Regions from separate parts of the Streptomyces sp. P5F9 genome, predicted to be linked through region 1. Evidence: riboswitches for the same ligand, from Rfam matches in the RefSeq annotation. Region 1 holds a riboswitch; each other region holds the start of a gene.
The links. A riboswitch is a leader RNA that binds a small molecule or an ion and turns the genes downstream of it on or off. The one in region 1 is predicted to bind S-adenosylmethionine.
Positions count from the first base shown of each region.

Region 1 (4,279 bases):
TGCCAGGCCGAACACCACGCCGGGGTTGGCCCGTCGCTGAAGGGTGACCTGGCCGCCCTTGAGGGCTGCCTCGTTGGCCTTGCCGACGCTGCTGATCGCGTCCACCTGCCCGGACTGGAGGCTGCCGGTCCGTACCCCCGCCTCGGGCACGATCTTGAAGACCACCTTGTCCAGGTAGGCCTCGCCGCGCTTGTGCCACAGCGAGGAACCCCAGGCGTACCCGGTGCGCCTGGTGAGCGTGATCGACTGGTTCTGCACGTACTGCTTGAGCACGAAGGGCCCGGAGCCGACCACTCCCTGGCTGCACTTCTGCTGCGGGGTCTTCTTCGCGCTGGCCGAGGACTCGATGCCCAGTGAGTGCGTCGAAGTCGCCTGCAGGAACTGGGCGTTGGGCTGTTGGAAGGTCACCTTGACGGTGAGCGGGTCCACCACAGTGGTGCTCTTGACGCCGCTCAGATAGCCCTCGGTGAGGGTGCCCAGCGCGCCGAGGTTCGGCACCGCGTCGAAGTTGTCCTTGACCACCTGGGCGGTCAGCTTGGACCCGTCGCTGAACGTGACACCTGATCGCAGGTGGAAGGTGAACGTCGTCGCGTCGGCGCTGATGTCCCAGCTCTTGGCCAGCCAGGGCACGATCTTGCCGGTCGCGGGGTCCTGGTCGGTGAGGGAGTCCACGACCTGACGTACCGAGTAGATGGTGTCGTTGCTGGCCACCTGCTGCGGATCCACGCAGCCGGCGTCGGAGCCCACCGCGAAGGTCAGGGTGCCACCGGACTTGGCCGGGCCGCTGCCGCCGTCCGAGCCGCTGTCACCGGACCCGCATGCGGTCAACAGGACGCTGGTGGTCAGGAGGGCGGCCAGCGCCGCCCATCGAGTGGGTCGGATGTGCGGATGTGCTCTCACGGAGGGTGCTCCTACTCGTGTCACTACGCAGGTGGTGCCCGGCGGATCACGGCTGCGCGCGGGCGTGCCGCTCCGGTCGGCGCAACGCCGATGACGGGCAGTGCAGTTCGGGGGTCAGGGGAAGGGACGCGGCGGTTGCGGAACATGTCCGTGAACACGAGCAGGTCCGCGAGAGGCTGCGGGAGAACGCCTACGGGCCGCGACGGACGTCAGACGGACGTGGTCAAGGCGGTCAGGCGGGACACAGACAGCTGGTGAAGCGCTGCAGGTCGATGTGGCGTCGGCGCGAGAACCGGGAGAACACTGTCGCGGCAGTCAGGGAAACGATGGAGACACGCGGTTCACTGCTGTGTCGCACGACGGTCCTCCACATTTCCGGCCCCGGCCACAGGGCCTCGCGCTTGCAGAGATCCTCGGTGATCCTGCCGGGCTTTCACCTGGAGCACCCCACCGCGTCGGAGGGTTGCCGGTCAGCAAGCCAGGGCTTGACGCTGACACTCGATGCCGGTCGTGATCGTACGGAGCGACTTCGTCCTACGTCAATGGCAGGTGCCGGCAGGCAGGCGGCATCGTCCGGACGCTCCGCTCCGGCTTGACCTTGACGTGCGCGTCACCTTTTAACGTCGGTGGGCGCCGTACAAACCGTGCGGCGCTCCGGCAACCCGTCAGGAGCCCGCAGATGTCACCGTCGAACATCCCTGCCACGCATCGCGAGGTCCGTCTCGCCTCCCGTCCCCAAGGCGCCCTGGAAACCGCCCACTTCACCGTGGCGGAGGTCCCCGTCCCGGAACCCGGACCCGGACAAGTGCTGGTCCGCAACCGCCTGATGAGCGTCGCGGCGTCACTGCGCACCCTGATGGGCGAACAGGCCGGGCTGCCGATGCCGTCGTTCCAGGTCGGCGGGCCGTTGTCGGCTCCGGCCGTCGGCGAGGTGGTGACGGCTCCCGGGGGAGGGGGCCTGCGCCCCGGTGATCTGGTGTCGCACCGGGCGGGGTTCCGCGAGTACGCCGTGGTGGAGGCCGACGCGGTACAACTCGTCGACCTGACGGTTCTGCCGGACCCGGTGGCGTACCTCTCGCAGGGGCCGGCCGCCTGGATCGGCGTCGTCCGGGGAGCCGAAGTACGCGACGGAGACACGGTGTTCGTCTCCGGCGCGGCGGGCGGACTCGGCACCCTGGCCGGGCAGTTCGCCCGGCTGCGCGGGGCCGGGCGGGTCATCGGCAGCACCAGCTCACAGCCCAAGGCCGACTATCTGGTCGAGACACTGGGTTACGACGCGGTCGTGCTGCGGGGAGCCGAACCGATCGAGGAACAGCTGCGCAAAGCCGCCCCGGACGGCATCGACGCGGTCGTGGACAACGTCGGCGGGGAGCAGTTGCAGGCAGCGCTGGCCCTGGCCCGCCCCGGTGCGCGGGTGGGGCTGATCGGAGCGCTCTCCGCACAGGTGTCGGGCCAGGCCACGGCGCCCGTCGAGATCGACACCTACTCCCTGATCGTGCGGGGGATCCAGCTCCGTGGCATCAGCGGCGCGCGCCACCGGGACGCGCTGGCGGAATACCCGGAGACGTTCGGCCGTTGGCTGCGAGAGGGCTCGGTCACCGTCCCGCACACTCGCCTGTCCGGAATCGACCAGGCACCCCGCGCCCTGATCGAACTGCTCGAAGGACACCACATCGGCACGGTGGTCGTGGAGTTGTAGTCGCCGGCCACCCGACTCCTGGAGGACGGAATGCGCATCGGCGACGCGGCGGCAGCCCTGGGCGTCACCACCCGCACCCTGCGCTACTACGAACAGCGTGGCCTGGTCACGGCACGGCGTACGGCGTCGGGACAGCGGGAGTACGGCGAGGAGGACGTACGCCGACTCCACGCCGTCCGCGAGCTGTTGGACTCCGGCCTCACCATCGGTGATGTGCGTCGCCTGATCGACATCCTCGACGCGCTGCCCGACCGCCCGAAGGCGGCACAGGTACGCACGGGGCCCTACGCGGACACATGCGTCGTCCCGCAGGTGGCCATCCGGCGGCTGGCCGAACTCGACGCCCGTATCCGCGGGTTGACGGAGGTGCGCGACCGCCTCGCCGACGGGCTCGACCTACGGTTCGGCGTCCTGGTCGGCGAACTCATCGGCCTCGACGTCCCCATGAGCGATGCCCCCGCCGGTTCCTGACACCGTCGGCGCCGAAGGTCCGCACACGGAGGGCTTGCAGCGCCGTGCGGCGTCGGGGGACCGGGCGTTTACCCCGACAGGCGCCGGACACGAGACGAGCGCCTGCGCGCCGCACGCCGCGGCACCGTCCGGTGCCGACGCCAGGACCCAGGGGAGTCACGCTGAGGACATCGCCCTTCAGGCCGGTCCGCATCGCGGCTCTGCTCCCGGTCCGCACCACACTTTTCTTAGAGGACATCTACTTGGGGGTTTCTGGCCGTTCGATGGCGTTGATCGCGTGCCGAACCGATACTGACGATCCTGTACGTCATCAAGGGGAGGGACCATGGCGCAGGATCCCGTGCCGAAGCACTTGACGATCACGCTCGACTTTGACCTCCAGACCGCCAACTCCACGGTGGGTGAGGCTCAGGTCAGGGCGGCCTACAGGGTAGCCGTCGAAGCGGCCCTGGCGGCGGCCACAGGGCAGCTCCCCGAGGGAAGCATCAAGAAGATCACGGCCGAGCTGGACTGGTCGTACCGCTGGATTGGGGAGCCTGAGGTCCTCTTCACGCGGGACGAGGAGGGCTGAGACGGCGAAGAGGCCCCGGCCGCTGCGAGGCGACCGGGGCCTTTCTCCTCACGGGTAGGGGGAGCCGTCTGGATCAGTCGGCCTCTACCCCATGAGGGTCTCCAGGGAGTGGGTCACCAACCCTGCTCCCGCTTCCGCTTGAGGCTTTCCTCGCGGGAGAGGACGACCTTCAGCTTCTCGTCACTGGCGGCCGTCCAGGTGGCCGCCCACATGTAGACGGGGCCGATGACGTACGTCCCGCCCTGCATGTCGGTGACGATGCCCTCTCTGCCCGCGTCGTCGTCCCACACCTGATCACCGATTCCCACCCGAGGCCTCTCCTCGGTCATGCGACCGGCTCACAGTGCAGCTCGGCCCAGACCTGCTTGCCCCAGCGGTACATGTCCGTCCCCCAGCGGTCGGCCAGGGCGTCGATCAGGAGGAGCCCCCGGCCGCTGGTGAGGAGGTCGTCACCGGGCTTGGTCATTTCTGGCATCACGCGGGCCTTGTCGGTCACGCCGATCCGTACGAAGCGCTCACTCGGTCTGGAGACGATGACTCGGATGCTCCGCGTGTTCGTGTGCTTGACCGCGTTGGCCACCAGCTCGGTGACCAGGAGGATCCCGGAGTCCGTCAGCTCATCGAGATGCCAGGTGGCC
Region 1 covers NZ_JBXVPZ010000001.1:68,263-72,541, forward strand. Annotated here, with positions in the region: gene AC31A1_RS00335 (ABC transporter substrate-binding protein) at 1-900, opposite strand, end outside; gene AC31A1_RS00340 (putative leader peptide) at 1,133-1,273, opposite strand; SAM riboswitch class IV at 1,293-1,406, opposite strand; gene AC31A1_RS00345 (MDR family NADP-dependent oxidoreductase) at 1,580-2,599, shown strand; gene AC31A1_RS00350 (MerR family transcriptional regulator) at 2,630-3,070, shown strand; gene AC31A1_RS00355 (hypothetical protein) at 3,396-3,641, shown strand; gene AC31A1_RS00360 (hypothetical protein) at 3,755-3,949, opposite strand; gene AC31A1_RS00365 (ATP-binding protein) at 3,967-4,279, opposite strand, start outside.

Region 2 (4,279 bases), on a different contig from region 1:
AGGCGTACTACGGCGAGGAGTCCCAGATCCCCAAGCCCACCGTCGAGGAGTACAAGGAGATCACGAGCGGCCACGGCCACCACTGATCGCTGAGGCGTCGCCACGCCACAGTCGAAGGGCCCCGTCCGAACACCGGACGGGGCCCTTCGCCGTGCCCCGCGCTGGATAGGGTGGGGCACGTCTTTCGAAGCAGGTTTCTACGACACCCAGGAGCGGCCGTATGAGCGCTGTGACCCCCGCTGGAGGCGACACCGCGGCGGCCCGTTCCTGGCCCGACGTACTGAGCGCGCTGCTGGCCGGACAGGACCTCGGCACCGCCGACACGGCGTGGGCGATGGACCGCATCATGAGCGGTGAGGCGGCGGACGCCCAGATCGCGGGCTTCCTGGTGGCGCTGCGGGCCAAGGGCGAGACCGTCGAGGAGATCAACGGCCTCGTCGAGACGATGTACGCCCACGCGAAGCCGCTGGACATCCCGGGGCCGGCCGTCGACATCGTCGGCACGGGCGGCGACCGGGCCAAGACGGTCAACATCTCGACGATGTCCGCGATCGTGATCGCCGGCTCCGGCGCGAAGGTCGTCAAGCACGGCAACCGGGCCTCGTCCTCGGCGAGCGGTTCCTCCGACGTGCTGGAGCGGCTCGGCATCAACCTGGAGCTGTCGCCCGAGCGGGTCGCGCAGGTGGTGGAGGAGGCCGGGATCACGTTCTGCTTCGCGGCCAAGTTCCACCCCACGATGCGGTTCGCGGGCGCGGTCCGGCGGGACCTGGGGGTGCCGACCGCGTTCAACCTCCTCGGCCCGCTCACCAACCCGGCCAAGGTCACCTCGTCGGCGGTCGGCTGCTTCGACACCCGTATGGCCGGGCTCATCGCGGGCGTGCTGGCCGAACGCGGCTCCTCCGCGCTGGTGTTCCGCGGCGACGACGGCCTCGACGAGCTGACGACCACGGCCACCTCCCGGGTGTGGATCGTCCGCGACGGCAAGGTCACCGAGGAGGCCTTCGACCCGAGGGACGTCGGCCTCGAACTGGTCCCCGTGGAAGCCCTGCGCGGCGCCGACCCCGAGTACAACGCCGGCGTCGCCCGCCGTCTCCTGGACGGCGAGACGGGCCCGGTACGGGACGCCGTACTCCTGAACTCGGCGGCTGCCCTGGTGGCGCTGGAGGCCGGGGACGGGCCGCTGGTGGACCGGATCCGGGCCGGGATGGAGAAGGCTCGGGAGTCGATCGACTCGGGGGCGGCCAAGCGCACGCTGGAGCGCTGGGCGGCCGCCAGCAACGCGTAGCGGTACGGCGGTCGTCGTCCCGCGATCCGGACACGGGTTGCGGGACGACGATCACCTCGCGTAAATTTTTCGACCAGGTCATGAGTGACAGTCATGAGGCCCCGGCCGACTGTCCGGCAACCCTCCGTCCGTGGCGGGGTGCCCCGGGTGAAGACCAGGCCGTAGGCAGCGAGGTCTGCGGCAAGCGCGGGCCCCTCGAAAGACACCAGGGGTCCTGGTCATCGAGGGAGTTCTCTGTGAGCAAGCGAATGCGATAGGGCGCGAAGCCCCCACTCCGCACATCCCCTTTCACCCTTTCCTGCGCCGGAGCCATGTCCGCTCGCGCAGTGAATTCGCCTGCCTCTCACGGGAGTTCGCCATGTCTGTCTCCACCGTTGCCGCCGCCACGACCACGTGCGCCCCGCTGCCCGTTCTCGGCCGGGATGTCACCGTCCCGCTCGTCACGGGCGGCGAAGTCACCTACGCGGCGCTCGACTACGCGGCCAGCGCCCCCGCCCTCCAGCGCGTCTGGGACGACGTGGCGGCCTACGCCCCGTACTACGGCAGCGTGCACCGCGGCGCCGGCTATCTCTCGCAGCTGTCGACGGACCTGTTCGAGAACGCCCGCAGGACGGTCGAGGAGTTCCTGGACTGCCGTCCCGACGACCAGCTGATCTTCACCCGCTCCACGACGGACTCCCTGAACCTCCTCGCCGCCGCCCTCCCCGCCGACTGCCAGGTCTTCGTCTTCGAGACCGAGCACCACGCGTCCCTGCTCCCCTGGAAGGACGCCCAGGTCACCTACCTCAACGCCCCGCGCACCCCGGGCCAGGCCGTCGAGACCCTGGAGGGGGCCCTCGCCGAACGTGACCCGTTCGGCCCGGCCCTGGTCTGCGTCACCGGCGCCTCGAACGTCACCGGCGAGCTGTGGCCGGTACGGGAGTTGGCGGCCGCGGCTCACGCCCACGGCGCCCGGATCGTCCTGGACGCCGCCCAACTCGCCCCGCACCACCCGGTGTCCGTCCAGGACCTCGACGTCGACTGGATCGCCTTCTCCGGCCACAAGCTCTACGCCCCCTTCGGCTCGGGCGTCCTGGCCGGCCGCGCCGACTGGCTCCAGGCGGCCGACCCCTACCTCGCGGGCGGCGGCGCCAGCCGCAAGGTCACGCGGCGCGAGGACGGCGGGGTGGACGTGGAGTGGCACGACAGCGCGGCCCGCCACGAGGCCGGCTCCCCGAACGTCATCGGCGCCTACTCCATCGCGTCGGCCTGCAAGGCCCTGACGGAGGCGGGCTTCGACACCCTGGTCGCCCGCGAGCAGCACCTGATCGAGAAGGTGCGGGCGGGCCTGGCGGAGGTCCCGGAGGCGCGCGTGTTGTCGTTGTTCGGCGACGACGCCCCGCGCGTCGGCGTGATCTCCTTCGTCGTCGACGGCTGGAACAGCTCGCACTTCGCCGCCGCCCTCTCCGCCGAGTACGGCATCGGCGTCCGCGACGGCCTCTTCTGCGCCCACCCCCTGGTCCGCACCCTGCTGGGCAGCGACCCCCAGACCCAGGGCGAGTGCGGCGCCCCGGAGGCGGCCCCGGGCGAGAAGTCCCTCAACGCCATCCGCGTGAGCTTCGGCGCGGGCACCCCGGACGAGCACGTCGAGCGCTTCATCACGGCCGTACGGGAGCTCGTGACCGACGGCGCGAAGTGGAACTACCGTACGCAGGACGGCCGTTGCGTGCCTGCCGTGTGACCATCCGGGGGTGGGCACTCCGACGGGACTGGGCGAACCGCTGACCCAGGCGGTCGTACGACGGCTGCCGCGGCTCCTCGGCGGCAGGCCGGTCCAGCTGTACGAGGAGGGGCTCGTCCTGGTCTCCGACGGGCGGCCCCGTCGCTGGGCGGATCGCCGACGGGGTGGAACAGGCCTTCATCGTCGACGAGTGGCAGATCCAGGTCGGCTCGGCGGACCAGGACCGAGCCGAGAACCAGCGGATACGGTCCGTCGTCGAGCACGTCCGGCAGCGGGGCCCGGGCGGGCTGTCGGCCCACCGGTGGGCCGACCTGCGGGGCGGTGATGGTCACCGCACCGAGCTGCCGGCCTGGGAGGTCGTGAACCGGGGCGCGCTGGTCGCCCTGGGGAAGCGGCTGGGCGCCCGCTAGGAGTCCAGCCCGATCGCGAACGCGGCCTCAAGGTCATGCTGCGAGTACGTCCGGAACGCCACGTGCGTATCCGTCCCCTCGACCCCGGGGATCTTGCTGATCCGCCCGGGGATCACCTCGGCCAGGTCCTCGTGCTGCCGGACCCGGACCATCGCGATCAGGTCGTACGTCCCGGTGACGGAGAAGACCTCGCTCACGGATTCGAGCGCGGCGATCGACTCGGCGATCTCGGGAATCCGGTCCACGCTGGTCTTGATGAGGACGATCGCGGTGATCACGGCTGGTTCTCTCCCTCGGGGACCGTTACTGGGGCGGCCCCAACTCTAGTGGTACGACCGAATCTCACCCACGCGTAACCGAAGCCCAGCGTGAAGCCCACCAGGTGGGCGAGGTACGCCACCCCCGGCCCCTGCGCGGCCCGGCCCGCCGCGAGCCACTGCAGGGCCGCCCAGAACGGCAGGACGACCCAGGCCGGGAAACGCAGCGGCAGGAAGAAGAGGAAGGGGAGGAGACTCGTCACGCGGGCCCGGGGGAACAAGTACAGAAACGCCCCGAGGACCGCCGAGATCGCCCCGGACGCGCCGACGAGGGACTGCTCGGAGTCGGCGTTGGCCACCGCGTAGCCCAGCAGCGCCAGGTAGCCGCAGCCCAGGTAGAACAGGGTGAACTCGACACGGCCCAGCCGTTCCTCGGTCATCGCTCCGAAGACGTAGAGGAAGAGCATGTTGCCGAGGAGATGGATCCAGCTGCCGTGGATGAAGAGGGCCGTGACCGGGGTCAGGGCCTCTCGGGTGGGGTGGTCGAACAGTTCGGCCGGAACCACCCCCCAGCGGCGGAAGTACGCCCGCTGTACGGCGAGCAGCG
Region 2 covers NZ_JBXVPZ010000087.1:10,125-14,403, reverse strand. Annotated here, with positions in the region: gene qcrB (cytochrome bc1 complex cytochrome b subunit) at 1-86, shown strand, start outside; gene trpD (anthranilate phosphoribosyltransferase) at 221-1,285, shown strand; SAM riboswitch class IV at 1,362-1,478, shown strand; gene AC31A1_RS16850 (aminotransferase class V-fold PLP-dependent enzyme) at 1,644-3,005, shown strand; gene AC31A1_RS16845 (hypothetical protein) at 3,170-3,415, shown strand; gene AC31A1_RS16840 (Lrp/AsnC family transcriptional regulator) at 3,412-3,693, opposite strand; gene AC31A1_RS16835 (rhomboid family intramembrane serine protease) at 3,690-4,279, opposite strand, start outside.
Region 2: another riboswitch for S-adenosylmethionine. It lies ahead of AC31A1_RS16850 (aminotransferase class V-fold PLP-dependent enzyme); the one in region 1 lies ahead of AC31A1_RS00340 (putative leader peptide).

Region 3 (4,279 bases), on a different contig from region 1:
GACACCCCGGCCCCGTCCGGAGTGGCCGTCTCCAGCCCCTGCTCGAACCGCACGTCGTCGTCGTTCACGTACACGTTGACGAACCGCCGCAGCTTCCCCTGATCGTCCAGGACGCGGGCAGAGATCCCGGCATGGTTCTTCTCCAGGTCGCCGATGACCTCGGCGAGGGTGGCCCCTTCGGCGGTCACCTCGGCCTGCCCGCCCGTGTAGGTGCGGAGAATGGTAGGGATGCGGACACTAACGCTCATGCTGATGACCTCCGGTCAGGTGATACCCCAAGGGGCGCGGGGCTGTGTTGAATCTGCGGCTACCGCCGCGTGGGCGCGACCAGCCCCCACCGGCCCGCAGACAAAAAAACGACGCTACGACGCAAGCCCAGCTTCCCTGAACGACTCAAGGTTCGGCCGGATCGTCGCGGTGAGCCCAGTACCGGCAACCGCATCCAACGTCTTCAGGCCATCCCCGGTGTTCAGCACAACCGTGGTCAGCGTCGGATCCAGCAACCCGTTCTCGATCAGCTTCTTCGCCACACCAACGGTCACCCCACCCGCGGTCTCCGCGAAGATTCCCTCGGTCCGCGCCAGCAACTTGATCGCGTCGACGACCTGCTCGTCGTTGACGTCCTCGACAGCCCCACCCGTACGCCGAGCGATGTCGAGCACGTAAGGCCCGTCCGCCGGGTTCCCGATAGCCAGCGACTTGGCGATCGTGTTCGGCTTCTGCGGCCGTACGACGTCATGCCCCGCCTTGTAGGCGACGGAAACCGGCGAGCACCCCTCCGCCTGCGCCCCGAAGATCTTGTACGGCTTGTCCTCGACGAGCCCGAGCTTGATCAGCTCCTGGAGCCCCTTGTCGATCTTCGTGAGCTGCGACCCGGAGGCGATGGGCACGACCAGCTGGTCCGGCAGCTGCCACCCCAGTTGCTCGCAGATCTCGTAGGCCAGGGTCTTGGAGCCCTCCGCGTAGTACGGCCGGAGGTTGACGTTGACGAACCCCCAGCCCTCGCCCGCCGGGTCACCGATCAGCTCGGAGCAGAAACGGTTCACGTCGTCGTAGTTGCCCTCGATGCCGACGAGCTCGCCGCCGTAGATCGCGGCCATGACGACCTTGCCCTGCTCCAGGTCGTGCGGGATGAACACGCAGGAACGGAAGCCGGCCCGGGCGGCGGCGGCACCGACGGCGCCCGCGAGGTTGCCGGTGGAGGAGCAGGAGAGGGTGGTGAAGTTGAAGGCGCGGGCCGCTTCGATGGCCTGCGCCACGACGCGGTCCTTGAAGGAGTGCGTCGGGTTGCCGGAGTCGTCCTTGACGAACAGCTTGCCCGCGTCGACGCCCAGTTCGCGGGCGAGGTTGTCGGCCTGGACGAGCTTGGTCCAGCCGGGGTTGATGTTCGGCTTGTCGGCCACGTCGGCGGGGACGGGCAGCAGGGGCGCGTACCGCCAGATGTTCGCGGGGCCCGCTTCGATGCGCTTGCGGAGCTCTTCGGTGTCGTAGGCCGAGAAGTCGTAGGCGATCTCCAGCGGGCCGAAACACTCCTCGCAGGCGAAGACCGGACCGAGCGGGACGCGGTGGCCGCACTCGCGGCAGGACAGCGCGGCGGCGGGGCCGAGATCAACGGCGTTCGCGGAGTTCGTGTCCGTGTTCACGGAGTTCGTGGTGCTTGCAACAGTCTGCGCAGCCATGGAGGCGAGGCCCTTTCCTCATCTTCCTCACGACGCATTTCGCCATGAGACGGATTTGGCACCTTCCCGAGCCGGGAGCCTCGCCACATCAACGTGACAGGACCGGCTGGAGGGTTGCCGGGGCTTCAACGGGCCGTATCCCTCTGCCCCTCTGGATGAGCGGTGTTCAGTTGTGTATGCGGTTGTGTCACTTGCGTGAGCGTTGACGGCCCCCGACATGCGATGGTCATCAGCGTTGTTCAAGACTGTAACCGAAGGCCAGGACAGTTGAGTGAGCCGTCCGAACCGCGAGACGGATCACACACTCTGTGTGATCACCTCTCGCCGAGAGAACGCAGAGGAGCCGCGCAACGTGCTGAAGGAAGTCGAGCACTGGCTGAGCACCCGCTCCTGGTCCCTGACCGACCGGCCGCTCCACAAGATTCTGGCCGCGAAGCACCGCACGGGCCAGTCGGTATCCGTCGTGCTGCCCGCGCTCAACGAGGAAGCGACGGTCGGCGAGATCGTCGCGATCATCCGTCACGACCTCATGCAGCAGGTCCCGCTCGTCGACGAGATCGTCGTCGTCGACTCGGGGTCGACCGACCGCACCTCCGAGGTGGCCGCCGCGGCGGGCGCCCGGGTCGTGCACCGGGACGACATCCTGCCGCGCATCCCCGCCGTGCCCGGCAAGGGCGAGGTGCTGTGGCGCTCGCTGCTGGTCACCAGCGGCGACATCGTCGCCTTCATCGACGCGGACCTGAAGGAGTTCTCCTCGGACTTCGTCACCGGGATCGTGGGCCCGCTGCTCACCGACCCCGGGGTCGACCTCGTCAAGGCGATGTACGACCGTCCGCTCGGCGGCGCTGCCGGCCAGGGCGGACGCGTCACCGAGCTGATGGCCCGCCCGCTGCTGAACATGCACTGGCCGCAGCTGGCCGGTTTCGTGCAGCCGCTCGGCGGCGAGTACGCGGCCCGCCGCTCGCTGCTGGAGCAGCTGCCGTTCCCGGTCGGGTACGGCGTCGAGCTGGGCATGCTGGTGGACGCGCTGCACCTGGTGGGGCTGGACGCCCTCGCCCAGGTCGACGTCGGGGTGCGCAAACACCGGCACCAGGACGGGCAGGCCCTGGGCCGGATGGCCGCGCAGATCTACCGCACGGCTCAGCTGCGGCTGGCCCGCGGTCACCTGATCCGGCCGTCCCTGACCCAGTTCGAACGGGGTCCGGACGGCTTCGAGCCGCGCACGTACTCCGTGGACACGGAGGAACGCCCGCCGATGGCCGACATCACCGAGTACCAGTCACGCAAGGTCGCATAACCGCACAGTTACAGACGCTCACGGACGGTCGTATACGGACTCATACAGTCCGCCGACGACCGTCCGTACGTTTGAGCGTTTCCAGCCCGGGCTAGGTTGTGCCGTATGGCTTCTACGTCGTCACCCTCGCCCGCGTCCGGTGCCGCTCAGGTGCTCGTCGCGTCCAATCGCGGCCCGGTCTCGTACGAGGTGGGCGATGACGGTTCGCTGCGCGCCAAGCGCGGTGGCGGCGGGCTGGTGTCCGGGCTGTCGGCGATCGGCCCGGACGCGGGCGCGCTGTGGGTGTGCTCGGCGCTGTCCGACGGCGACCGCGAGGCCGTACGGCGCGGGGTCGGCGAGGACGGCGTGCGGATGCTGGACATCCCGGCGGACGTGCACGCCGACGCGTACAACGGCATCGCCAACTCCGTGCTGTGGTTCGTCCACCACATGCTGTACCAGACCCCGCTGGAGCCGGTCTTCGACGCGGAGTTCCGGCGGCAGTGGGCGTCGTACGAGGCGTACAACCGGGCGTTCGCCCAGGCGCTGGCGGAGGAGGCGGCGGAGGGTGCCGTCGCGATCGTGCAGGACTACCACCTGTGCCTGGTGCCGGGGATGCTGCGCGAGCTGCGGCCGGACCTGCGCATCGGCCACTTCTCGCACACACCGTGGGCGCCGGTGGACTATTTCCGGATGCTGCCGGACGACATCCGTGAGCAACTGCTCACAGGCATGCTCGGCGCGGACCGCCTCGGCTTCCTCACCCACCGCTGGGCGGACGCGTTCACGGCCTGCTGTACGGAGTTCACCGGCGGCCTGGGTGACACCCGGATCGGCGTCCACGGCCTGGGCGCCGACGCCGACTTCCTGCGCGCCCGCTCGCACGAGCCGGACGTGGAGGAACGGATCGTCGCGCTGCGCGAGGAAATCGGCGCGAACCGCAGGACCATCGTCCGCGTCGACCGCACCGAACTGTCGAAGAACATCGTGCGCGGACTGCTGGCGTACCGCCAACTCCTCGACGACCACCCGGAGTTGCTGGAGAAGGTCGTCCACGTGGCCTTCGCCTACCCGTCCCGGCAGGACCTCGCCGTCTACCGCGACTACACGGCCGAGGTGCAGCGGGTCGCCGACGAGATCAACTCCCGGTACGGGACGCCCGGTTGGACCCCGGTGGTCCTCCACGTCAAGGACGACTTCGCCCGCTCGCTGGCCGCGTACCGCCTCGCCGACGTTGCGCTCGTCAACCCGATCCGCGACGGCATGAACCTCGTCGCCAAGGAGGTCCCGGTCGTCTCCGACGAGGGCTGCGCGCTGGTCCTGT
Region 3 covers NZ_JBXVPZ010000111.1:12,224-16,502, reverse strand. Annotated here, with positions in the region: gene AC31A1_RS19695 (MoaD/ThiS family protein) at 1-248, opposite strand, end outside; gene thrC (threonine synthase) at 363-1,679, opposite strand; SAM riboswitch class I at 1,695-1,841, opposite strand; gene AC31A1_RS19685 (glucosyl-3-phosphoglycerate synthase) at 2,032-2,976, shown strand; gene AC31A1_RS19680 (alpha,alpha-trehalose-phosphate synthase (UDP-forming)) at 3,082-4,279, shown strand, end outside.
Region 3: another riboswitch for S-adenosylmethionine. It lies ahead of thrC (threonine synthase); the one in region 1 lies ahead of AC31A1_RS00340 (putative leader peptide).